DNA from 3 places in the Lysinibacillus sp. RS10 genome. Region 1 is predicted to be linked to each of the others. Evidence: riboswitches for the same ligand, from Rfam matches in the RefSeq annotation. Region 1 holds a riboswitch; each other region holds the start of a gene.
The links. A riboswitch is a leader RNA that binds a small molecule or an ion and turns the genes downstream of it on or off. The one in region 1 is predicted to bind cobalamin.
Positions count from the first base shown of each region.

Region 2: linked by a shared signal. The riboswitch ahead of ACB089_RS14200 (ribonucleoside-diphosphate reductase subunit alpha) and the one ahead of ACB089_RS01180 (hypothetical protein) in region 1 are both predicted to bind cobalamin.
Region 3: linked by a shared signal. The riboswitch ahead of ACB089_RS09645 (energy-coupling factor ABC transporter permease) and the one ahead of ACB089_RS01180 (hypothetical protein) in region 1 are both predicted to bind cobalamin.

Region 1 covers NZ_CP167122.1:202,166-210,025, reverse strand. Annotated here, with positions in the region: gene ACB089_RS01205 (lysophospholipid acyltransferase family protein) at 1-398, opposite strand, end outside; gene ACB089_RS01200 (putative RNA methyltransferase) at 708-1,538, opposite strand; gene ACB089_RS01195 (MATE family efflux transporter) at 1,538-2,923, opposite strand; gene ACB089_RS01190 (tyrosine-protein phosphatase) at 3,068-3,835, opposite strand; gene ACB089_RS01185 (ABC transporter substrate-binding protein) at 4,087-5,049, opposite strand; gene ACB089_RS01180 (hypothetical protein) at 5,051-5,593, opposite strand; cobalamin riboswitch at 5,759-5,952, opposite strand; gene ACB089_RS01175 (glutathione peroxidase) at 6,229-6,774, opposite strand; gene ACB089_RS01170 (hypothetical protein) at 6,970-7,518, opposite strand; gene ytvI (sporulation integral membrane protein YtvI) at 7,610-7,860, shown strand, end outside.
Region 2 covers NZ_CP167122.1:2,776,729-2,784,588, forward strand. Annotated here, with positions in the region: gene ACB089_RS14195 (ribonucleotide-diphosphate reductase subunit beta) at 131-1,171, opposite strand; gene ACB089_RS14200 (ribonucleoside-diphosphate reductase subunit alpha) at 1,184-3,397, opposite strand; cobalamin riboswitch at 3,560-3,747, opposite strand; gene ACB089_RS14205 (hypothetical protein) at 3,858-4,541, opposite strand; gene ACB089_RS14210 (ECF transporter S component) at 4,538-5,035, opposite strand; gene ACB089_RS14215 (bifunctional adenosylcobinamide kinase/adenosylcobinamide-phosphate guanylyltransferase) at 5,431-5,823, opposite strand; gene ACB089_RS14220 (histidine phosphatase family protein) at 5,772-6,371, opposite strand; gene cobS (adenosylcobinamide-GDP ribazoletransferase) at 6,344-7,120, opposite strand; gene ACB089_RS14230 (bifunctional adenosylcobinamide kinase/adenosylcobinamide-phosphate guanylyltransferase) at 7,161-7,736, opposite strand; gene ACB089_RS14235 (histidine phosphatase family protein) at 7,749-7,860, opposite strand, start outside.
Region 3 covers NZ_CP167122.1:1,883,512-1,891,371, forward strand. Annotated here, with positions in the region: gene ACB089_RS09625 (S8 family serine peptidase) at 1-988, opposite strand, end outside; gene ACB089_RS09630 (energy-coupling factor ABC transporter ATP-binding protein) at 1,430-2,266, opposite strand; gene cbiQ (cobalt ECF transporter T component CbiQ) at 2,266-3,036, opposite strand; gene ACB089_RS09640 (energy-coupling factor ABC transporter substrate-binding protein) at 3,042-3,314, opposite strand; gene ACB089_RS09645 (energy-coupling factor ABC transporter permease) at 3,316-4,062, opposite strand; cobalamin riboswitch at 4,320-4,505, opposite strand; cobalamin riboswitch at 4,914-5,098, shown strand; gene ACB089_RS09650 (ferredoxin) at 5,240-5,611, shown strand; gene cobJ (precorrin-3B C(17)-methyltransferase) at 5,616-7,289, shown strand; gene ACB089_RS09660 (sirohydrochlorin chelatase) at 7,305-7,860, shown strand, end outside.

The DNA of each region.
Region 1 (7,860 bases):
GCCAGCTGTGCTATTGTAATTGCACCTTGTTTTAAATCCGTACCTTCAGCATTTCGCGTACCAGATGGGAAAATCCCAACAATTTTACCCTCTTTCAATAACTGTGAAGGAATTTTAATAACGCTTGGTCCTGGATTGTCACGGTCAACCGGAAATGCATTTAAACGCTCTATAAGCCAGCCAAGACCCTTTATATCAAACAATTGCTTTTTAGCCATAAAGTGAATTTCCCGAGGGTATACTGCAACACCAAGATTTAAAATATCAACATAACCCGTATGTGTACATGCAATAATAAACCCACCTTCCTTCGGTAAGTTTTGCTCATCATATACACGCGCTTTTGAGCCCGATAATTTTAAAATCACTTTTACAACATTCGCTATAAATTTATACACTGTGTCATTCCTACCTTATTCAATAGTTACTCCCATTGTAATCGAAAATGCCCATGTACTGCAATTGCATGTGAAATAAATCAATTATGCCTCGGCATAATTGTGTCCGGATTCGGCTTTATGCTTAGGCCTGCAGATGTTTTTTGCGCGAAAGCGAAGCGGCAGCGGCAGATGTTTTTTGTGCGAAAGCGTAGTGCTAACGTAGCGACAGCAACACGATGTTGGTCGCTCAGGCGTTTTCACAGGATGTGAAGGTCTTAGCCTGAGTTCCTCTATTTCAGTAGGTGTTTAGGCACCTGCTGAAAAAAGTTAAACTCTTCCCACTAATACATCCACATCAATCGTAATTTCTTCTAAATGGATATTGGCTTCCTCTTTTTTATGCCAGCCCATTGGTGTCATTTCAAGCAATGCCGGTACAAGCTCTGTAGCAAGCGGTACCGTATAAGTAATACGCTCCACACTAACATCGGCAAAGCTGTCTTTAAAACGAGCAACTATTTGTTCATTCGAATACGACTCTTTGGTAGAATCCGCATACAATTGCGCTCGAAGCTCATGTAAGTACCCGCTTTGAGGCACAACCTTAACAACACAACCATTCTGAGTTAATAGACGTTTAAATTCTTCGTAATTGGCAGGAGATAGAATATTTAATATGGCATCGAAGCTTGATCTTGCAAATGGACTTTTCGCTAAATCACCAACACACCAAATTTGCTCTGGATAATGTCGAGCTGCAGCAAGTATGCCTTCTTTTGCTATATCAATACCAATGCCAATCCCTTGTTTCTTCGCCATAATCCGTGCTAAATGTGAACCTTCACCACACCCTGTATCAAGCACGGTTTCTGCATTAGCAATTAGCTCTCCAATTTTATCTTCTACTAAATCATAGATCCCACTATCAATCACCGCTTTTCGAGATTCAAAGAGTTCTTTACTGTACTTAGAAATAGCACCATGTGTCAGCATATTGACATAGCCCTGCTTGGCAATATCAAATGAATGATTTGAGGAACATACTAGTCTCCCCTGTTCAAAAACACCAATTGACTCCTGACATATCGGACAAGCGAAAAGCGTTATATTTTCATCCATTAAGGCTGCCCCTGCAGCTCTTTTTGAAAGTGCCCCCATTAATTTACCTCCTTCTGTTCTGTAGGTGAAACAAGTGCGAAACGCTCCCACTTACGACTTCTCCATCTAAAGTATACAATAATCGCTCGCATCCATTCATCTGCCGAAATCGCGAGCCAAATACCTACTAAGCCCCAATCTAAAACAAAAACGAACAAGTAACCGAGTGGAAGGCTCATACAAACCATCGATAAAAAGCCAATTTTCACTGGAAATCTCGCATCCCCTGAGGCACGCAAAGAGTTAATAACCACAATATTCATCGTACGGCCTGTCTCAAGCAGAATACTTAATGCTAGCACAGATGCTCCGATGGCTATTACCTCTGGATTATCAGTAAAAACGTGCATAAGCTGTTTCCGGAATATTGTCACAACTGCAACCATAATGATCGTAAAGATAAAAGCTGCACGCACACTTAACCAGATCTGATGATAAGCTTCATCCTTTTTACCAGCACCAACATAACGTCCAATAATAATAGCTGTTCCTGTACCGATTGCAATCGCAAACAAATACGTAAACATCGAAATATTCATGGCGTATTGTCTTGCTGCAAGCGTCTCTGGGCCTAAGTACGTTGCATAATATAGGAAGACAATCTGACAAAACTGATAAAGAACTTGTTCAAATGCAGACGGCAAACCTATATTTAATATTTTTCGAACATATTCCTTTGAATACTCGAAATAATAATCTAGCTTCAACCTAACTTCCATAACTTGATACAACAGCCAGAAAAACACAAGAACTGCTAATCCACGACTTATAACTGAGGAAATAGCTGCACCTTTTACACCTAGCTCCGGTAATCCTAAGTTACCAAAGATTAAACCGTAATTTAATACAACATGCAGCACATTCATACCTAGTGATACATACATCGTTTGCTTAGTCCTACCATGTACACGGATAATCGCTGCTAACGCATTTATAATTGCCTGTAAAAAAATAAAACTTCCGATAATCACTAAATAGCTTTGTGCGTATTGAAGCACTTCCCCCTGCAAGTTCATCATCGTCATTAAATGACTTGAAAAGAAGAAAAATAAAATACTCATCATTAGTCCAACAATCAAATTCATCGTTACTGCTAAAGCGGATATCTTCGCAGCTTCCAAAAAACGCCTTGAGCCTAAATATTGCGACACAACAATAGAAGCACCATTCCCAACTACTTCAAGTATTAAAATGGCAATATGAATATATTGATTGGCAGCACCAACCCCTGATACAGCATTATCTGATAGAGCACTGAGCATAAAAGTATCGGCTAGTCCCATCAACATAAATAAAAATACTTCTAAAAATATCGGCCACGTTAAATGAAACAAACTTAACTTGTTAGTCTCTTTTCTCACACTTTCTCTTATTGGATCTGCCAATACGTTTCACTTCTCCTGTACGCGTCATAAAATAATAGTATCTTATCATAGATTATTAGGCTGTAAAGAGTTTTAGTATTAATTATCAAAAAGATTAACACTTCACAAAAAATCCCTTTCACGACCGTGTGAAAGGGTTTCCTATCAAGTTAAGCAATGCGCCTGTAATTGCTCACGCTTTTCTTTTGTTAGACCAAATTCTTGTTCTAAAAATGCTGTCTTTGAGCCAAATCGGTTATCCATTGCATCAAATGCCGCCTGTAAATAATCCTCACGGGCAGACATTAATGCATAAAATTGCTGTAATTCTCGATCATTGTAATCCTGCTGAATTGCCTGAGCCATCTGTTCTACCAAGGACCGTAAATGTATATTTGTATCTAAATAGTCCTCCATGATTGTTTCCTCAGGTACATCTAAAGCGAGCAAAATAAGTGCACCACCGATACCTGTTCGATCCTTTCCTACCGCACAATGATGTACAAGCCCTAAATTTTCAGGGTTTTGAATCGTTACCATTAACTCCTTAAACGAAGCATTATTAAAAGGCATTTGTGCATAAAATTCTCGGAACATCTCTGGATTTACAACCTTATAAAAATCTTTTTTTCCAGCGTTTGTAGGCATCTCAAAAGCATGATTGCCCTTTGCTGGAATTTGAATATATTTAGCTTGCGGGAAAATCGGATTAGGATTATTTTGTGCCTCATGGTTGTCGCGATAATCAAAAATTGTTTTCACACCTAGCGTTCCAAATAGCTCCTTATCTGCTTTCGTCATTTTGCCAAGCGCCGCTGAACGATAAAACAAGCCATTCTTTACAGAACGCCCATCTCTCGTCTTATATCCACCCATATCACGAAAATTATGAACAGCCTCAAACGGAATAATCTTCATATCAAACTGTTTCATTCACTGCACCTCCCTCTGTTAATAAACATTCTTATTTATATTCTATATAACAATTCGCTATAATACCAATTTTCGCACTAGGAAATGTCATCAGCTAATCTCAAGCTGAGTGATGTAAGGCTATATCCGAGCACTTCTTCATCGAAGCGGAGCACTTTACCTCCCCAACCGAGCAACTATCATTAGATTCACCCAACATCAAAAAAGCTGCCCTTGATAAAGGACAGCTCTAAAATACTTTTCAATATAGATTATTTAAATAACTCAGGATATGCTGCTTTTGCTACCAGCTCAACAGCTTCACCAATACGTGGACCTGGACGGTTTGAAATATCAGTATCTATATAATAAACCGCTTTGTTTTGAATGGCTGTGATTGAATTCCATCCATCACGTGCAAGAATTTCTCCCACTGAGTTTTCTACATATCCTACTGTTGTTAAAATGACTTCTGGATTTTTCGCAATGACATCTTCCTCAGATACCTTTGCCCAGCTTTGAACGTCAGCAAATACATTTTTCACATTTGCAGCATTTAAAATCTCTTGTTGGAATGTACCAGAACCAGCTGTATAGATGTCTGGCTTTGGACCAATTTCTAAGTAAATATTTTTTGGTTCTTTTACATCTTTGACTTTTGCCTGGACTTCCGCAATTTTAGCTTTAATATCTTCATTTAACTTTTCGCCTTTATCTTCAATTCCCATGACAGATGCAATTTGTTGGATATCCCCGTAAACATCATCAAATGAAGCAGCCGATTGGATGGCAAAAACTTTAATTCCTGCATCTTCAAGAGTTTTTAGCGCATTTAAGTTTTCATCATCACCACCAGTTGTATAGGAAATAACAACATCTGGCTTTAACGCTAAAATACGCTCACTATTGAAAGTTGTAGCAGTAGAGACGCGCTCAATTTTTTGCGCTTCTTCTGGATACGTATCATACTCTGTTGCACCAACGATTTTATCGCCAACGCCTAGAGCAAATAAAATTTCTGTATTACTTGGTTGTAATGAAACAATAGTTTTAGGTACTGCATCAAACGCTACTTCTACACCACGATCATCCGTAACTTTATAGCTTGTGCTCTCAGTTTGTTGCTCGTCCTTAGAAACAGTGTCTTTGTTAGCATTCTCTTTTGTGCCGCAGCCTACTAATACGAGTGCTAACATTAATACAGAAAGCCATTGTAGATTAAACAATTTCTTCATTTCATTGATTCTCCTTTTTCTTTTTCATTGGGTATGACTTACTAATAAACGGTATTTCAGCAATACCAGCGCGCTGATTCATATAGACAGCCATAACAAAAAATATATTGGCTAGTAATCCTAAAAAATCAAATAGAATAGCTGGTACTTCCCGTTCCTCAGAAACTTTGTGTAAAATACGGAATGATTTTTTCGCCTCACTACGACATACATGTAATGCAGCAGCAGCCTCTGTTCCTTGCGGTAATACAAAATTCTGAATCTCATCTTTCACATGACTAACATAAAAATCATAACGATCACTAAGCCACGCTAAATCATCTTCAGTTACTGCTAATTTCCCTCGGACGGAGCCATTTACATGGTAAGCCATTGGCAAAAAAGTTAATAAATCATCTGCCACTACCCTTACTGTCTCTTTATTTACTGCTACTAAAGCGACACCCATATGTGTTGTAAGACTATCTGTTCGAATTTCAAAATCTACTGTTGATGCCTTTTCACGCATAAATGGATAGCAAGAATAACGTGCATCTTTTTTCAAATCTAGTCCCCGCTTTCCTTCGTGAAAAATTCTTACTAAAAGTGAGTATACATAAAAAAACGTCGACCCTACTCCTAAGGGACGACGAAAATAGCATAAATAGTGTCGCATAGACACGACAAAGCCTATGTATTTGCCGCATATCCTCCTAGCTTCCGAAGAGTATCTATACGTTCAAATAAAGGTTGGTCTCCTGGCTTGTACATCCAATCATGTCATGAGTCATAAAAACCTTCCCATCCGATATTTCGACAGTGGTATATCTTTTATGATTCCTGTACTTACAGTTGCGGAAACAGCTTCGGTCTTTCACCGAATTCCCAATTATGCTTGTTAACACCTTTATTTTGCAAGAATAATTCACTTGTAAAGCAGTTTAACACATATTGATAGGAAAAAATAGCTTTGAAATGCACGGAAAACACATGAATACGAACAATAGTAAACCTATTTCTACATAGCTATACAAAATGATTCTCTAATCTAAATTCAAGAGATTTAAAGTTATGGCTCTTCAACTTGACTGCACATTCTGCGGGGGAACGCTCTCTGCAAACGTATCCTCCCTCCACACTAGGTGCTTTCATCAGCATACATCTTTAATCAAGAACAGATTCTAGTATTGATTCAAAGTTTTATAAAATTTTTTCAATAGCTTGCTCAACATCTAGCTGTGAATCTGTCGGTTCAAAGCGGGCAACTGTCTTACCATTTATATCTATTAAAAATTTCGTAAAGTTCCAGCGAATATTACGACCGTCTAAAAAACTAGGCGCAATTTGAATAATTGCTTCCGCTAACATTTTTTCCTGCATACTTGCCTTGCCAAATTCGCGATAATCTATCTCGTGCTTTAAATAATTGAATAATGGGTGTGTCGCATCTCCATTTACCTGCACCAGTTCAAAAATTGGGAATGTTACACCATAGTTGATTTTACAAAGGTGTGTAGTTTGTTCGCCATCCTCAGGATTTTGATTATCGAATTGATCACAAGGAAAACCTAAAACGACAAAATTATCCTTCCCATATTTATCATACATTTTTTGCAAGTCTTCAAATTGATATGTAAAACGGCACTTGTTTGCTGTATTAACGATTAACAGCGTTTTTCCTCGATAAGTTTCCATTGATAATATCTCACCGTTTGGCTTCTTGACTAAATAATTATAAATGCTCATTGTTTAACTCCTTTTATTTTTTCCTATTTGTCAGGTGTGGTGATGGGCCTTAAAAATAGGCATACGTTAGCACAAAAAATCCTATGATCGGTCAATAATAAACCTATATTTTCCTACTCAGCACGCCTGATATATTATAAACTATTTCTCTATTAGCGAAAGAATTTTCACAAAACAAATAGCCATTCCACGTCTTTAATGGATGGCTTTCATATATTTCTTTTTGTATTTAACATCTTTTTCTTCCGCAATTAAACGCTCCGCAATTTTTAGTAGCTTCGGGTCTTTCGTTTCATCAAATAGCTTTTTAAAAGATACAATAATATCATAGCGCATTAATGCCGGTTGTTTTTCGTCTAAGCATGTTTGAAATCTTTTTGCCAAATATGAAACGACTAAATCTCTTTGTACTTTCCCCGCTAAACCTATTTTCCAAATTGCCTGCAAAGTATGTCTCGCCGTTTCTGTTTTTTCATCATAGGTCACTGCCCAAATCTTTAAGAAATCCTCTAATACTCTCTCTTCTGGATCACTTTTTGCTGCCAATGCGCATAAAATTTGTGCCGCGCTTGCACGAACATGCCCATTTTTGTATGTAAGAGCCTGAACAAGTTGTTCCCAAACTGCATATGTCCAATCAACTGGTTCCTGCATTATTTTCATCAATTCTTCGTAAGATTCATATTGAATATCGCTGTCACGTTCTGTTAAATTACTAAAAAGTTGCATAATCTTTTTTTCCATGATTCATCCCTACCTTTATTGTTTCAGACCGTAATAATATTTTTATGTTTTATGGTACACTAAACTTACTTTGCGCAAAGAAGGTGAGTTTATGAATAAAATTAATTCTAGGAAACTGATTTTTAGAATGATTATGATTATTACTTTAATTGTAGCTGCATATTTTATTATCCCAGTTTCCGTTCCCGTTATATTAGCTGGTGTTACTGCATTTTTTTTAGAGCCAATTGTTATGTTCTTTAAACGGAGATGGAAAATGTCTCGAAAAATTGCAGTTGCGTTTATTTATATAGTGAGCGTTATTTTCATTACCATTATTTGCTATTTTACTATTACACAACT
Region 2 (7,860 bases), 2.6 Mb from region 1:
AAATCTACGCCTACTGTTTATTGCAGTTTAGCCCGAGCAGCTCTTTCTTTTACCTAAGCGTTTCCCCTACCCTGAGCACTCTCAAAAAAATACACCTCAATGTTATTTCAACATTGAGGTGTATTTAGCATTACAAATCATCAAACCCGTTATCTTCTACATTAACCTTCACATATTGACGCGAACGTTGCTCGAAGAAGTCCGTTTTTCCTAAGTCCACATCCTCGTAAGCTTTAACCCACTTCAATGGATTTTTGCGATAGCCCTCAAATGGACGCTCAACGCCAAGCTGATTACAACGAACATTGGCATAGAAGTGCACATAATCATGGACATCTTCCACATCGAGGCCATCAATTTTATCGCCAATCACTTCATTGGCCCAATCTACCTCTAGCTGTACGGCCTCACGGAATATTTCCTGTACACGTGCTGCTCGTTCAGGTGTATCGTATTCAGGATATTCCGCTAATAGCTCTTGATAAATTTTGATGAATAAATCGACATGAAGCTGCTCATCGCGATTAATATAATTAATCATCGTTGACGAGGCCACCATTTTTTGATTGCGTGCTAAATGATAGAAGAACGCAAAGCCAGAATAAAAGAATAAACCTTCTAAAATCACATCATAGATAATCGCTTCTAGCATATTTTCAACAGATGGCTCTTCCGAAAATGCATGGTAGCCTTTAATAACGAAATCATTGCGTCGCTCTAACACAGGCTCCGTACGCCAAAAGTCAAACGTACGATCCTGCTCATTTTTGTTTACAATACTTGATAGCACATAGGAATAAGAGTGATTATGGATAACCTCTTGCTGCGCTAAAATAATCATTAATGCATTTAAGCTTGAATCTGTTAAATAATCTGCTACTTTACCAGCAAAATCTGTTTGTACACTATCTAAAAGTGCTAGTAAACCAATTATTTTCAAAAATGATTCCTGTTCAACTGCTGATAGCTCAGGAAACTGCTTGACATCATTGCTCATATTAATTTCAAATGGTGTCCAGAAGTTACCAAGCATTTTTTTATACTTTGGATAAGCCCAGCTAAAACGCACATCATCCCAGTTTAAAATGTTAGAAGAGCGTCCGTTCACAATCCCTGTTGAACGGTTCGGCGCTTCTTTATCCATAATTTGTCGTTTCGTAATCGTTGTCATCGTTACTTCCTCCTAGCTTGCACAAGACTCACATTCTAGCAATTCTACAGACGTTGAGCGTACATAATAAGTCGTTTTCACACCACTCGCCCAAGCGTTCATATGTAGTGCTAGTAAATCCTTTGCCTTAATCGTATTTTGAACATATAAATTAAGTGAAATGCCTTGGTCAATATGACGAGCTCGTGCAGCATTTTGCTTGATTGTCCAATTTTGATCGATGAAATAAGCTGATTTATAATACCAAGTCGTCGTCGGTGATAGATCTGGTACGGTTACTGGAATTTTGTAATCCTTTTTCTCCTCTGAATAACTCTTTTGGAAGATTGGATCAATCGTTGCCGTACTACCCGCTAAAATAGATGTTGATGAGTTAGGGGCAACTGCCATAACATAGCCGTTACGCATACCGTTATCAGCAACTGCTGCGCGTAACGCATTCCATTTATCACTGTCATAGCCACGTTTGTCAAAATACGCACCAGTATGCCAATCTGAGCCTTCAAATAATGGGTAAGCACCTTTTTCACTTGCCAAATCGTTAGAAGCACGAATCGTTAAATAGGCAATTTCCTCATATAGCTTGTCCGCAAATTCTACAGCTTCCTCAGACTCCCATTGAATTTCATTCAAAGCTAATAGGTGGTGCCAGCCAAATGTTCCAAGCCCGATACCGCGGTAGCGTAAGTTCGTACGTTCTGCTTGTTTTACTGGAATTGTATTTAGAGCAATAACGTTATCTAGCATACGTACTTGCACCGGGATCAATCGTTCTAGAACACCAGCCGGTACAGCTCTGCCTAAATTAATAGATGATAAGTTACATACAACGAAATCTCCAGGCTTACGACGTGTTACGATAACATCATCTTCAAGGGTAATAGATTCGAATTCAGTGGGTGACATATTTTGAAAAATTTCTGTGCACAGGTTCGAGCTGTAAACCATCCCCTCATGCTTATTCGGGTTCATGCGATTGACTTCATCTCGATAGAACATAAACGGCACGCCTGTTTCAAGCTGTGAGCGCATAATACGCTTCATAATATCGATCGCTGGTACGACTTCACGGCTTAATAAAGGATTGGCGATACATTCTGCATATTTTGTACGGAAGGAGCCGTCACCTTTTTTCTCATCATAGAAATCTTCTAATGAGAAGCCCATGACCTCTCGTACTTCATGTGGGTCAAATAAATGCCATTCCCCACGTGCCTCAACTGTCTCCATAAATAAATCCGGTAAGCATAATCCTGTGAAAATATCATGGGCACGCAAACGCTCATCCCCATTGTTTAAACGTAAATCTAAAAACGTAAAGACGTCCTTATGCCAAACATCTAAATAGACCGCAATAGCTCCTTGGCGTTGACCAAGCTGGTCGACTGAAACTGCCGTATTATTAAGCTGTTTAATCCAAGGCAATACGCCACTTGATGCACCTTTAAAACCTTTAATAGATGAGCCTCGGCTACGAATTTTGCCCATATAAACGCCAATGCCCCCACCGTATTTCGATAATGTTGCAACATCTGTATTTGTGTCATAAATACTTTGTAAACTATCATCTACTGTATCGATAAAGCAGCTAGATAACTGGCCATGCGTTTTCCCTGCATTCGATAATGTCGGAGTGGCTACAGTCATATATAAATTACTCATCGCCCAATAAGACTCTCGCACCTTTTGTAAACGATTTTCTGTTTCATCCTGCATCAATGTCATCGCAATGACCATCCAACGTTCCTGTGGTAACTCTACAGGAGTTTTCGTATAATCACGGACAACATAGCGATCCATTAATGTTTTTAAGCCAATATATGTAAATAACTCATCTCGACTTTGTTCTAAATATGTAGCAAGTTCCTGAAGCTCCTGCTCACTATATTTTGTTGTTAAACTTTCATGATACAAACCAGCCTCTGTATAGCGTGCTAATTGTGCTGGGAAAACCTGATATACATCTTTTACTGAAACACCGCGACGCATTGCAAACTGGTCATATAATTTTTCTAAATAAATTTGCGCTGCAACAAATGTCCAATATGGCTCCTCTTCATCAATTAGGCTAAGCGTTTGTAAAATCATCGCATCCGCCCATGCCTCAAATGTGGCATCGTCATTTTTTCGTAGCCATCGATCCGATAACCTTACAAAACTTTCAAGTTCATCCTCCGTGTAACTTTTCTTTAGCTTAGCAATTTGCTGTTCGATTTGAATTGTCATATACACATACTCTCCCTTTCTTTCTCCAGACAACACAAAAAGCGATCACGCGTCCTCTATCGGTTGCGTGATCGCTGTAAAATCGGAAATGGAAATGAAGGACATGCACACAAAGAAGTGAACAAATCTCTCGCCTCCACTTCTCAATCCCCGAAGAATGTGTCGCTGTCTTGAACAATCGGCAGGTCTCCTGGCTCATGCTTCCTCCAAATGATCGCCTTCCCATTGTTAACAGTGGCCTCTTCATCATTTGTCAGCACTTACAGTTGCGGGGACAGCTTCGGCATAAGATGACTCTTTTTCCGAATTCCCTTTTAAACCACATTGGTACCGCTCGTCCAAAATACTATATATTGTGTTTTAATTTCTAAACAAATCTAACATATTGTGTTTATTGTTGCAATAGGTGTTTTGCCCCTTGATTTTTTTTACGCACTACTTTTTCTCGAAGCAAGCCCAATTACAATGCAGTTTTACGTAGTTTCTCAAAATTTCTAAGAAAGATTTTTTGTGCCAGCTGCTCTTTTTCTGGATGTATTCCGAGTAAAATGACTGCACATGGACCAGCCGTTTTCTCAACATTTAACGAACTTTTGACCTGTTGATTACCAAAAAGACGGGTAAATTCTGCTTGCAAACCTTTTGATCCAACTGGCCAAACTTGCTGTACAATTTCCTCTTTCCATGCCTGAAAAATAGGCTGTAGCTGGGCAACATCCTCAGGCTGTGCAAGGACTTCATTGCCAACAAGCGGCAGTCCATATGTATACCAAATAAGATGTTCATGCTTATATGGTGTACGTTGCTGCTGTTCACCAAGCATCGTTATGGACAAACCAGATTGTACAGTCGGCATATTGGACTCAGTGCTACCGTCTATTTGTGGACAAATAAGACCAGCTTCATCAAAAACTTGCTGAATACCTGCCACATAACGAGACCATGCCGCATCCCCTGAAAAATTAGCGAGTAGGACATGTGTAGGTAAAGCATTTGCGGCAAGCTGCTCTAAAAAAGTAACACGTGCTGTCAAGTATGCCGTGAGTTGATCTGAGGCAGACACAACATCTTGTGGTTTTTCACCAATGGCTGCGGCATTATCTGTCGTAGCAATCAGCTCACCTACTTTTATGGCATTTCTCAATGTAATCGCCCTGCCTTACGCACAAATACTTTAGATAAAATTGGCATTACAACTGCAACGATGACTAAATTAATTAGTGTTGCCAACGGAAGACTAGTAAGAGATGCCCAATAAAATGCCGGACTAATGATAAAGTAAAACGGTAATGGTGCCACAACGCCATTTAAAATCAGTGCCACAGGCCATTTCCAGAAATGCATTCCTTTTTTATGCATCACTCCGAAGATCCATACAACGATAAACATCTCTACTGCGATAATAATATGGAGTGGTCCAAGTGGGAAGCCAGAGGTTAAGGCCGTAATAAAATGCCCAATTGCCCCTGCAACCCCAGCCAATACTGGAGATAAAAATACAACGCTCAAAAATGCAGGAGCAGCGTCCAGCGCAGCAGTTGTAATAAATGGTGTTGGAATTTTAATAACTGCCCCAACTGCACAAATTGCCGCTACCATGGCAACGAGTGTCAACTTCATTAATCTTTGTCGATCCATTCCATTCCCTCTTTTCTTTTTAACATTGTTCATCATAGCGTGAGGTTGATTTCCGTTCCGGCTGGGCGCTTTGTTGCTGTCGCTTCGCTTTCGCACAGAAAACATCCGCTGCGCTCCAGGGTCTCGGGCCTACAGATGTTTTTTGCGCGAAAGCGTAGTGCTAACGAAGCGGCAGCAGAGGGTTTTGTTTGTGCGAAAGCGCAGCGACAGCAACAGCACTGATGTAGGTCATGAAGGCGTTATCACAGACGTGATGCTCTTAGCCTTCGTTCCTCTAGCGCTAATCCCCAGGGAGTCGCCCATCCTCCACTCCAATCAACTTATTTACAAAGCATACGTCCTTGGAAATCTTATCCACAAAACGAAAAGCCTAATAAAAATTTTTTAAAACTATATCATTTGATCTGTTCCCCGACACCATACCAAATGCGTACAACACGTTCGGCTTCTGCAAATAAAGCCTGGTACAAACGCCCACATGTATCACGCAATAATCGTGCCTGTTTTTCCATCGGCACAACCCCTCGTCCCATATCGGTCACAATTATATAGAGTGCACAATTTTCTTCAAGAGTCTTTAGTCTTGTCAAAATGGTTCTGACAATGACCTCATCATCCTCTAGTTCTTGTGTCACGAGCCACTTCTCTAGGTTTTTAATAACCAGTACATCACTGGCAGGAGTATCATCAGGTACATAGCCATCTACTAGCTCAACTTTTTGATCTGCAAGTAAATTCATGACATAGTCGGTTTTTCCGCTATAAGCTCCTCCGATAAAGACATGCATCTCTCCCCCTCCTCCCAAGCCTTTCTTGAAAACGTTAAAGAAAACATTTTATCATGCGGTGTATGGTACGTCCAAAAGGATTGCTCAGTCGGTGCAAATGCAACAAGAAGTGCTCGAATGACTCCACCATGCACAACAAGATGATAATCGTCTTCTCCTTTTGGTAACTCTGTAAATCCTTCAATGACTCGGGCACAAAATGCATCAAAACCTTCCCCTTTTGGAGGCGGTGACTGTACCGGATCATCTAACCATGCACAATAACGACGATCAGATTTTAAATCCTCATATGTTCGCCCTTCAAATTCTCCGAAGTTCGACTCTCGGAATCTTTTATCTGCCATGTAAGTTGCATTCGGAAAATAATGAGCAGCCGTTTCTCTACAGCGCAGTAAATCGCTACCATACACTTTCGTGATATCTTTATCTACAACAGTCAGCGAAGATACATCGGCTAATGAAGAATCTGTCCAGCCAATATACCGTTTTTCTAAATTTTCCTTTGTTGGTGCATGTCTCATTAAGCGCACATTAACAACGTCACCCACAATACAACCTCCATTCCTTCAATTGATGCACCGAGTAAATCCCCAGAAACGCCACCAAAGTTGCGCACCGTAAATTGTCGAAAGACTAAAAAGGCAATCGCTAATACAGCCATCAACACGAACGGAACAAACGAAAAGCCTATTACGATCAATAAGCTACTATACGCCACTACCAATGTTATAAGCATAAAGCAGATAAGTAATCCTGGCTTAATATGCGTTTTAAAAAAGTAGGCAAGCCCTTTTTCTTTTGAGCACTGTAGCGACATAAAATAAAAACTCATACCCACTCGTGTTAATAATGGAATAAAAATCAGCATCCAAAGAGCTAATTTATGCTGCACAAATAGCTCATGTAAAATAACAAGTTTACCAAGCACTAAAAATAAGACTGAAAGCACTCCAAATGCGCCAACACGTGGATCATCTAGAATTTCAAGCCGCTTCTCACGATCCCGATATGAAAAATAAGCATCCCCCATATCAATAAAACCGTCTAAATGTAAACCACCCGTAAACAAAGCGAATAATCCGACAATCATAAAGGAAAGCAAGACTTCACTGCTCGTCGTCCATTCTGTTAAACCATATATCACCGCTGCCACTACGGTACCCATCAGAGCACCTATCCACGGCAAAAAGGCGAACATCCCCGTAATGGTTACTTTGGTTAAAGGAATTTCTTTATGTACCGGCAAAACTGTAAAAAATTGAAATGCAAGTTGTATGCTCTGCCAGAAATTTTTCATCGCCTTGCCTTCTTTCTTTTTATTTTCAAAGCGCGTTTCATTATTTCCATTTCTTTACGATTCCATAATTGATTTCATACGCCTCATCCGCTATAGAAACGAACCATTGATGGAACTTCCCGAGCATTTGTCGGTATAATTCAACTTCCTCGTTTGTATATGGAGGCTCATCAAACAATTCGTTCGAGACGACAAAAAACGTCACCCTTTTCTCAAGTAACGTCTCTACCGCCCTTTTTACAACACGGAGCTTCTTCTCTAAACAGCCTGGTTGTGCCACACACGGAGTCCCTGTTTCAAACCCTTCGTAAAAAGCATTTGTCAGCCATGTCGTGACACAGTCCCATAACACGACATCTCCATCAATCAGGTTATTCAATGTTTCAACGATTTCATAAGGTGCTTCTATCGTTAGCCATTTAACAGTTTGCGCCTGTCTGTCAGCCCGATGTCGCACTATTCGCTTCTCCATCTCACGGTCCATCGCTACGCCTGAAGCAATATAAATAAGTCGTTGTCCATGCATGGACTTTGTTTGAAAGTGAGTAACAGCCGCATGTTCAGCAAAGTGGGATTTACCACTGCGTACTCCCCCTGTAATGAAAATCAGTGGCAATGATTACGCCTCCTATTGTAGATGTTGAATGTTACCGATATCTTTAACGAACAATTGATGCTCTAATCGTTCAATAATCGTTACGCTTGTACCATGAATGAATGGTTCTGACCAAAGCTGATCA
Region 3 (7,860 bases), 1.7 Mb from region 1:
CACCTGGAGCTACTAGGTCAACCGATGGGCCATAGTTTGAATAGCTTGATAGTTTGTTTCTATCATTCGTAGAACCTACGCTAATAACGCCTTCGTAAGAAGCAGGGAAGGAGTAATTATCTGTCGATTCATTACCAGCAGCCGCTACAACGGTAATTCCTTGATCAATCGCTTTCTGAACAGCATCTTTCATTAGTGGAGATTGTCCATACCCACCAAGACTCATGTTAATAACATCAGCGCCTTGCTCAATAGCGTAAAGGATACTTTGTGCAATGACGAAATCATTGGCTCCAGCTTTTCCGTTGAATACATCAATTGGAAGAATCTTGGCATTTGGATTAATCCCATGTCCTCCCACAGCATTATCTTTTGCCGCAGCAATAATTCCTGCTACGTGTGTTCCGTGATCACCAGTATTAGTAGTATTGGCAGGTGCTGCTGCATTATAAGGTGGAAGCACTTGAGATTTTAGATCTGGATGTTTAAAATCCACACCAGAATCGATAACCGCTACTTTTACTTCGTTATTGCCTGCTAATTCTAGGGCCTTATCAATTTCAAGTAAGTTTAAATGATACATATCATTTTTCTTTGGGTCTCCGCCATTGCCAAAGGAATGATACATGTAACTCGGGGAAACATTCTTAACCCCTTTTTGATTTGCATAATATGAAACTGCTTTTTCTAAAGTTACTCCTTTGTTAAGTTGGATAACATCGTAACCTAATGAAGGAATAGAGCGGATTACTTTTGCGCCAATTTTTTTATGCACATTCTTATCAAGACCAGAATGTTTGACGATAATTGTATCCTTACTAATCCATTCTTTTTGATTCTTTTCTGTTTGTTTCTGATTGCTAGCTACTTTCACTGACTCTGGGTTCTTCTCTGCTTTTTGTGGTGCTTCAGCAAAGGCAGAAGCAGTAGGCACCATTAGTGCAGCAGATGCTACTATAGCAAATGATTTCTTTTTCCAGTTCTTCAACTGTATTACCTCCTTGAGTGTTTAATATAAGTCACATCTATACTATTACGGATGAATGATAGAAAAGTTTCGTAAATAAGATGTTATTTTTCCAAAAGTACCAATCTATATTTTTCCTTTATGTAAAATCTATGAAAATTTGTATCAGTAAACTAGCCTTAGTGAAAGGGAAGGGAGAACGAATACCCTCATTAGGACTATAAAAAGTCTATGATTTCACATCCTTGAGACAACAGGTAATATTCGTTACTGAAAGGCACTGTCCGTACGGTGGTGCGAGAGGTCGGGGGGAGTCACTCTTTTAGATTGTAGTTAAGGGAAGTGTATCAGCTATAAGCGCCCAGCCTTCACTACAATCAACCACACGTTATGGTAATGAGCCCTACAAGTGGAAAACACGCAACTATAGTCCAAGAAATGTTATATCCTTAAAACATCGTCTTAAAGCTGCTCAATAAGTTTTTGTAAATCTTCCTTCGAACGAGGCATTGTAATGTTTTTCTCAAATAGTTTCTTATTTTGCAAGGCAATCGCCATTTCAAAGACCCATGGGCGTTCGAGATGGGCCCGTTCAAGCAATTGCTCTTGAAAGAACAACTCAACAGGGTCCCCATTATAAATGATTTTTCCAGCTTCCATCACGATGATTTGGTCTGCCCATTCATAAGCTAATGGGATATCATGCGTTGCCAGTAAAATAGTCCGTTCACCATTCTCTAATTTAGCTAAATACTGTAAAACTTGTGCAGCATAATAATTATCAAGTCCAGCTGTTGGTTCATCTAATAATAAAACAGATGGTTCCATCGCTAGTACTCCAGCCATTGCAACACGTTTTTTCTGGCCAACACTTAAAAAATGGATCGGTTTATCGAGTAATGGTTCAACTTCAGTTTGAGCAACAGCCCATGCAATATTCTCTTCAATTTTTTCAGTTGTCCAACCAAGGTTTAAAGGTCCAAATGCAATATCTTGCATAACAGTACCTGAAAAAAGCTGGTTGTCTGCATCCTGAAAAACAATTCCAACCTGTTGGCGCAATTCTTTTAATGCTTTTCTACTATAGTTAAGTTCCTTGCCACAAAAGGATATATTTCCAGTGGTAGGCTTTAAAATGCCATTTAAATGCTGGAATAAAGTCGATTTCCCAGCTCCATTATGACCAAGTAAAGCGATTTTTTTCCCCTTTGGAATTTGGAGTGTAAGATCTGTCAAAGCATGGGTTCCATCTGCATAAGCGTAGGATAATTGTTTTAGTTCAAAGTATAAATCTGTCATCAGAAAAAACCTCCATAAATGATAAGGGAAATAAAAATAGCAGCCATACCTAGCCAGTTTTTCATGGAATAGGTAACATTCTCCTGCCAATAGACAGTTTCTCCACCGCGTGCCTGCATTGCATTGTTTAGTTCACGACTTCGCTGAAACATCTCGGCAAATAAAGCTGCAATTAGCATTGAAATTGAGCGTAGCCATTGCATAGGGGAGCGGTAACCTAATCGAGCCTGCTGGGCAAGATGAATTTTTTGCATACTGTCTAAAAAAATAAAAATAAATCGATACGTTAGTTCCACTAGCTCTACAAATAAAGTGGGAAGTCGCCATAGTCGTAGAACATAGCAGATCGATTGTACGGATGTTGTAAGAATTAAAAAATACAAACAGCTAATGCTACCAAGGACGATGAAAAAAAGCTGCTGGGCTGTTTCTATACTCACGCGCCCTACAAAAATTGTCCAACCGTTAATAGAAAATGACCAAATATGTGTAGGGAGAGTGCTTGTTGATGGGGCTATAGAAATTAAAATTGATACTAAACTAGAAAGTAAAAAAAATCCCGGTAGTAATAGCAGTTTTGCATAATATTTAACTGGGATTTTTGCGCTTAAAATGGTAAAAGCACTCATTACAATAAATGTAATGAGTGAAATTCGTTCATCTCTCATGATCAGCGACAATAATAGTAGTCCTAAGGATAACGTCATTTTTTCTAGCGGATGAACTGACGCTAGCTTATTCAAATAAGCATACTTATCAATGAGTAACATATCGTTTAACCTTCTTTATGTTTGCCGCGCATAAAGCCGATGAAATAGCCGATAAATCCAGCGCCGATAGCAGCTTGTAGAGCGAATAATAAGCTTTCAATTTCACCACTTGGTGGCTCCCAAATGCTTTCAAACCATGGTTCGTAGTCAGCGTTAATTTCACCAATTGCTGCTTCTGCTTGGCCATCAGCACCCTCAAATTCTGCACCCTTTTGGATAAAAAGAGGAATGATAGCTAGAAACACAACAATTGCCAAGAGCAGTAAATTTTTTTTCATTTTAGTGTGCCTCCTTAGCTGAGAAAACACGTAATGCTTTTAGTTCGCTCACATTATATTTTTTCAAGAAATTCATAACGATCACTGTTAAAATTCCTTCACTAACCGCGAGCGGAATTTGTGTTAATGCAAAAATACCAGCAAATTTTGTGAATGATGCCATAAATCCTCCTACTTCAGAAGGGAAGGCAAGAGCTAATTGTACAGATGTAACAACATATGTACCTAAGTCACCAAGCATTGCTGCTAAAAAAACAGCTATTGAAAATGATAGCCCCATTTTTTGTGCGCCCTTAAATACAGAGTAAGCAATAATAGGACCAACAATTGCCATAGAAAATGCATTTGCCCCTAATGTTGTAAGCCCACCATGTGCTAAAAGTAAAGATTGGAATAATAAAACGATTGTCCCAATCACACTCATAGCTAGTGGTCCAAAAAGAACAGTCCCAAGTCCAACTCCTGTCGGATGCGAGCAGCTCCCCGTTACAGAAGGAATTTTTAAGGCTGATAATACAAAGGCGAAGGCACCGGATAAACCTAGTATCATTTTTGTTTCAGGATTTTCATCAATGGTTTTACGAATAGAGCGTAATCCTAAAATAATAAATGGGATCGATAAGACCCACCAAAAAATTGCCCATTCAATCGGCAAAAAGCCCTCCATGATATGCATAGCAAATGCACGATTTGGCACAAATAAAAATGCCAGCAAGAAATAACTAAGCTTCCAACGTGAGAATTTCAAAATCTCTCCTCCTAACATTATATTTTTCGAATGTAGCGTGCGAACGATATCAATTTCGCCTTGGCGTAATTGCGTCCGGAGGCTTTATTTTCATTCAGGAGGTGTTTTGGCTATATCTGTAAACATCTACCACCATGAGATGGAGTCTCTTCTGAATGAAAATAAAAAGCACTTCTCCGACTTTGGAAAAGTGCATAGCTAAAAGAGGCAAATAAAATTTTAATCTGCTAAGCCGCACACCTATCCTCGTAGGTTGAAACGATCACATATTTTTCGGCAGGTCTCCTGGCTTTAGTTCAACGTTTTATAGGCCTTCCCATCCTTTGGACAGTGACATGATCTATAAAACTCCCTAGTACAGTGGCGGGACCGCGCCGGACTTGAACCGGCTTCCCTTTTAAGCGAAATGGTATACACTTCGCACCGAAAAAGAATGAAGTTGTGAGATTTCACGACAAAGTGTAACATGAATTTCCACATATATGCTATACTTTTTATAAAAATTTTAGAATTAAAGGTCAATGTCGAAAATTCAGATAAATACAGATAAAAATTTCGTGTTTTCTCTGAATTTTTAATAAAAATGTCGCAATTTGAGAAAGAAATATTGAAATTTTTAAAAATTAAGATATGATAGAGACAGTTTTCTATCACAATCAATTATGCCTCGGCATAATTGCGTCCGGAATCGGCTTTGTGCTTGCACAAAGAACTCCTTTCCGATTTCGTGACATCCGCCGGAGGCTTTAACTTCTTTCAGCGGATGTTTGGACACTTGCTGAAAAATAAAAACCCGTATTCATCTCACCACCTATACAGGTGGGAGACTTGCTGAAAGAAGTTAAACAATTTCATATAAAACATCAATAAGTGCTTGAATATTTTCGAGATAATAGGGAAATCGGTGAAAATCCGATACAGCCCCCGCTACTGTAATAGCTGATGAAATCGCAAATGCCACTAGTGAAAACTTAGGAAGGCGCGAAAGTAAAAGGAAGCTTAAGTCAGGAAACCTGCTTATTGTGATAAATGCATGCAAACTTTTCGGAGGGAGAAGTTGAAGCGAGAGCGAGTACCTGTATATATTCGTTTTAATTTGGCTTCTACTAAACCTTTACTCTTCGTCTAGAGTAAAGGTTTTTTCTTTTTCCTAAAAGCAAATGAGGGGAGAACAACAATGACAACTTGGAATTTAGAGGGGATGAAAACGCATCTTTTTATTTGCAATGGCAGTAGCTGTATGAAAAAAGATGCAGAGGAAATTACACAGGCAATCCGTGATGAAATACAAATGCAAGCGCTTGATCAGGACATACATACGACTAGGACACGCTGTAATGGTAGATGTAAGGATGCATGTGTTGTTATCGCTTATCCTCAGGGGAATTGGTACCGTGTGCCGACTACAGAGCATGCGCGGGCACTTGTACAAGATTTAAATCATGAAGTATTACAAAATGAGCATGTCTTTACACTGCGTGAAGGTTCGTTACAGCGTACAGCACAAACAACAGCCATTAAAGGCATTGAAAAGGTGAAAGAGGGGTAACAAAATGGCGCAAAAAGGAAAGATTTTCGTAGTTGGTTTTGGACCTGGGGATTTTAAACATATTACGACTCGTGCTGTTGAGGCACTTCAACAAAGTGATATGATCATAGGCTATAAAACATATGTTGAGCTTATTCAGGATTTAGTAAGTGCAAAGTCAATAGTTAGTACTGGTATGACAGAAGAAGTTTCTCGTGCACAGGAAGCGGTGCGCCAAGCAGAGGCAGGAAGTATCGTATCGGTTATATCGAGCGGTGATGCTGGCGTTTATGGCATGGCGGGATTAGTGTATGAAGTTTTAATTGAGCTAGGATGGACGGAAGCAACGGGTGTTGAAGTAGAGATTGTTCCAGGTATTTCTGCTATCAATTCATGTGCAAGTTTACTAGGTGCCCCGATTATGCATGACGCCTGTACGATTAGTTTAAGTGACCACTTAACACCTTGGAATTTAATTGCAAAGCGAGTAGAAGCAGCGGCAATGGCTGATTTCGTTATTGCTCTTTATAACCCAAAAAGTGGCCGTCGTACGAGACAAATCGTAGAGGCACAACGAATTTTATTAGAATATCGTTCTCCAGATACACCGGTAGGACTAGTGAAAAGTGCGTATCGTGAACGTCAGGAAATTACGATGACGACTTTAGCAGAAATGCTAGAACATGATATTGGCATGCTAACAACTGTTGTTATCGGGAATTCATCAACGTTCTTCTATGACAATAAAATGATTACGCCACGTGGTTATCAGCGTAAATATACACTCGGCGATGAAAAACAACCGTTACGGCCACATCAACGTCTAAAAGAAGAAAATGAACCATGGGCAATGAATCAAGAAACAGGTCAGGCTCGTAATGATTTTGCGACAGATCCCAATGCCAATCGTATTAAGCCCAGTTTAGCCATAACATCAGAACCAAAGCCTAAAAAAAAGTCATCACTTGAATTGGCGACAACAGCACTAGCAATGGTGAAGGGAACAAGTGCAGTGAGGGTAACTCCGAAACTTGTTCAACAAAAAATGGAATCCATTTTTGAATTAGCTGTGAGTCCAGGAGTAGCCAATAAGTTCTTTACTCCTCAACAAATGATGACGCTAGCAGAGGTAGTTGGAGAAGAAGGAACGATGGAGTATACACCAGACCATCAAATTCATCTGAAAATTCCAACGACTGATCCTGCAGTGATTACAGCAAAGCTTCGAGAAGTTGGCTTTTTACTAGCACCGATTGGTGACGTGCTATCGTTAAAGGCTTGTGATTTCTGCTATGGAGAAAAGACTGATTCGATTCCTTATGCGGAAGAGATTCAGGAAAAGCTTGGCGGTATGTCGTTACCGAAAACGTTAAATATAGGCTTTAACGGCTGTGGTATGGCATGTTATCGAGCGGTATTTGATGATATTGGTATTGTGTATCGCAAAAGTAAGTTTGATGTTTTTATTGGGGCTAAGCCAGTTGGTCGTACAGCACATGCGGCCCAGCCTGTTGTGGAGGGTTTAGAACCTGAGCAACTTATACCGCTGATCACAGATATTATCGAAGAGTATAAAGCAAATGCACATCCAAATGAACGATTGTTTAAATACTTTAAGCGTGTGAAAAAGATACTTCATTTTACGTATCAGGATATGTCTTCAAAAATAAAAGTTGAGCCAGCTCCGTGCGGCGACTAGTGAGGAGTAATGAGGATGAAAGCAATTTTATTTGTCGGCCATGGGAGCCGTTTAGCAGCAGGAAATGATGAGGTACGTACATTTATTGAGCAAATGACACCTCGTATTGATGATAGTTTTTTAGTAGAAACATGTTTTTTAGAGTTTGCTTCGCCAAACATTGAAGAAGGTATTACGAACTGTGTCAAGAAGGGCGCTACTGAGGTACATGTTATTCCGATTATTCTTCTTCATGCGGGACATTCAAAACTGCATATTCCTGCAGAAATCGAGCATGCGCGTGAGCATTATCCAAATATTACATTCACATATGGCCAAACAATTGGTGTCCATGAAGAAATATTTGCGATTCTAGAAGACCGCCTAGCAGAGATTGGCTTTAATGCGGAAGAAGAACATAAGGATACTGCCATTTTATTAATTGCACGAGGCGGCAGTGACCCATATGCGAATGGTGATTTTTATAAAATTACACGTCTGCTATGGGAAAAACTACCTGTACAGTACGTAGAAAGCGCCTTTATGGGTGTAACAGATCCTCGTGTTGAAGAAGGCATTGAGCGCTGTGTAA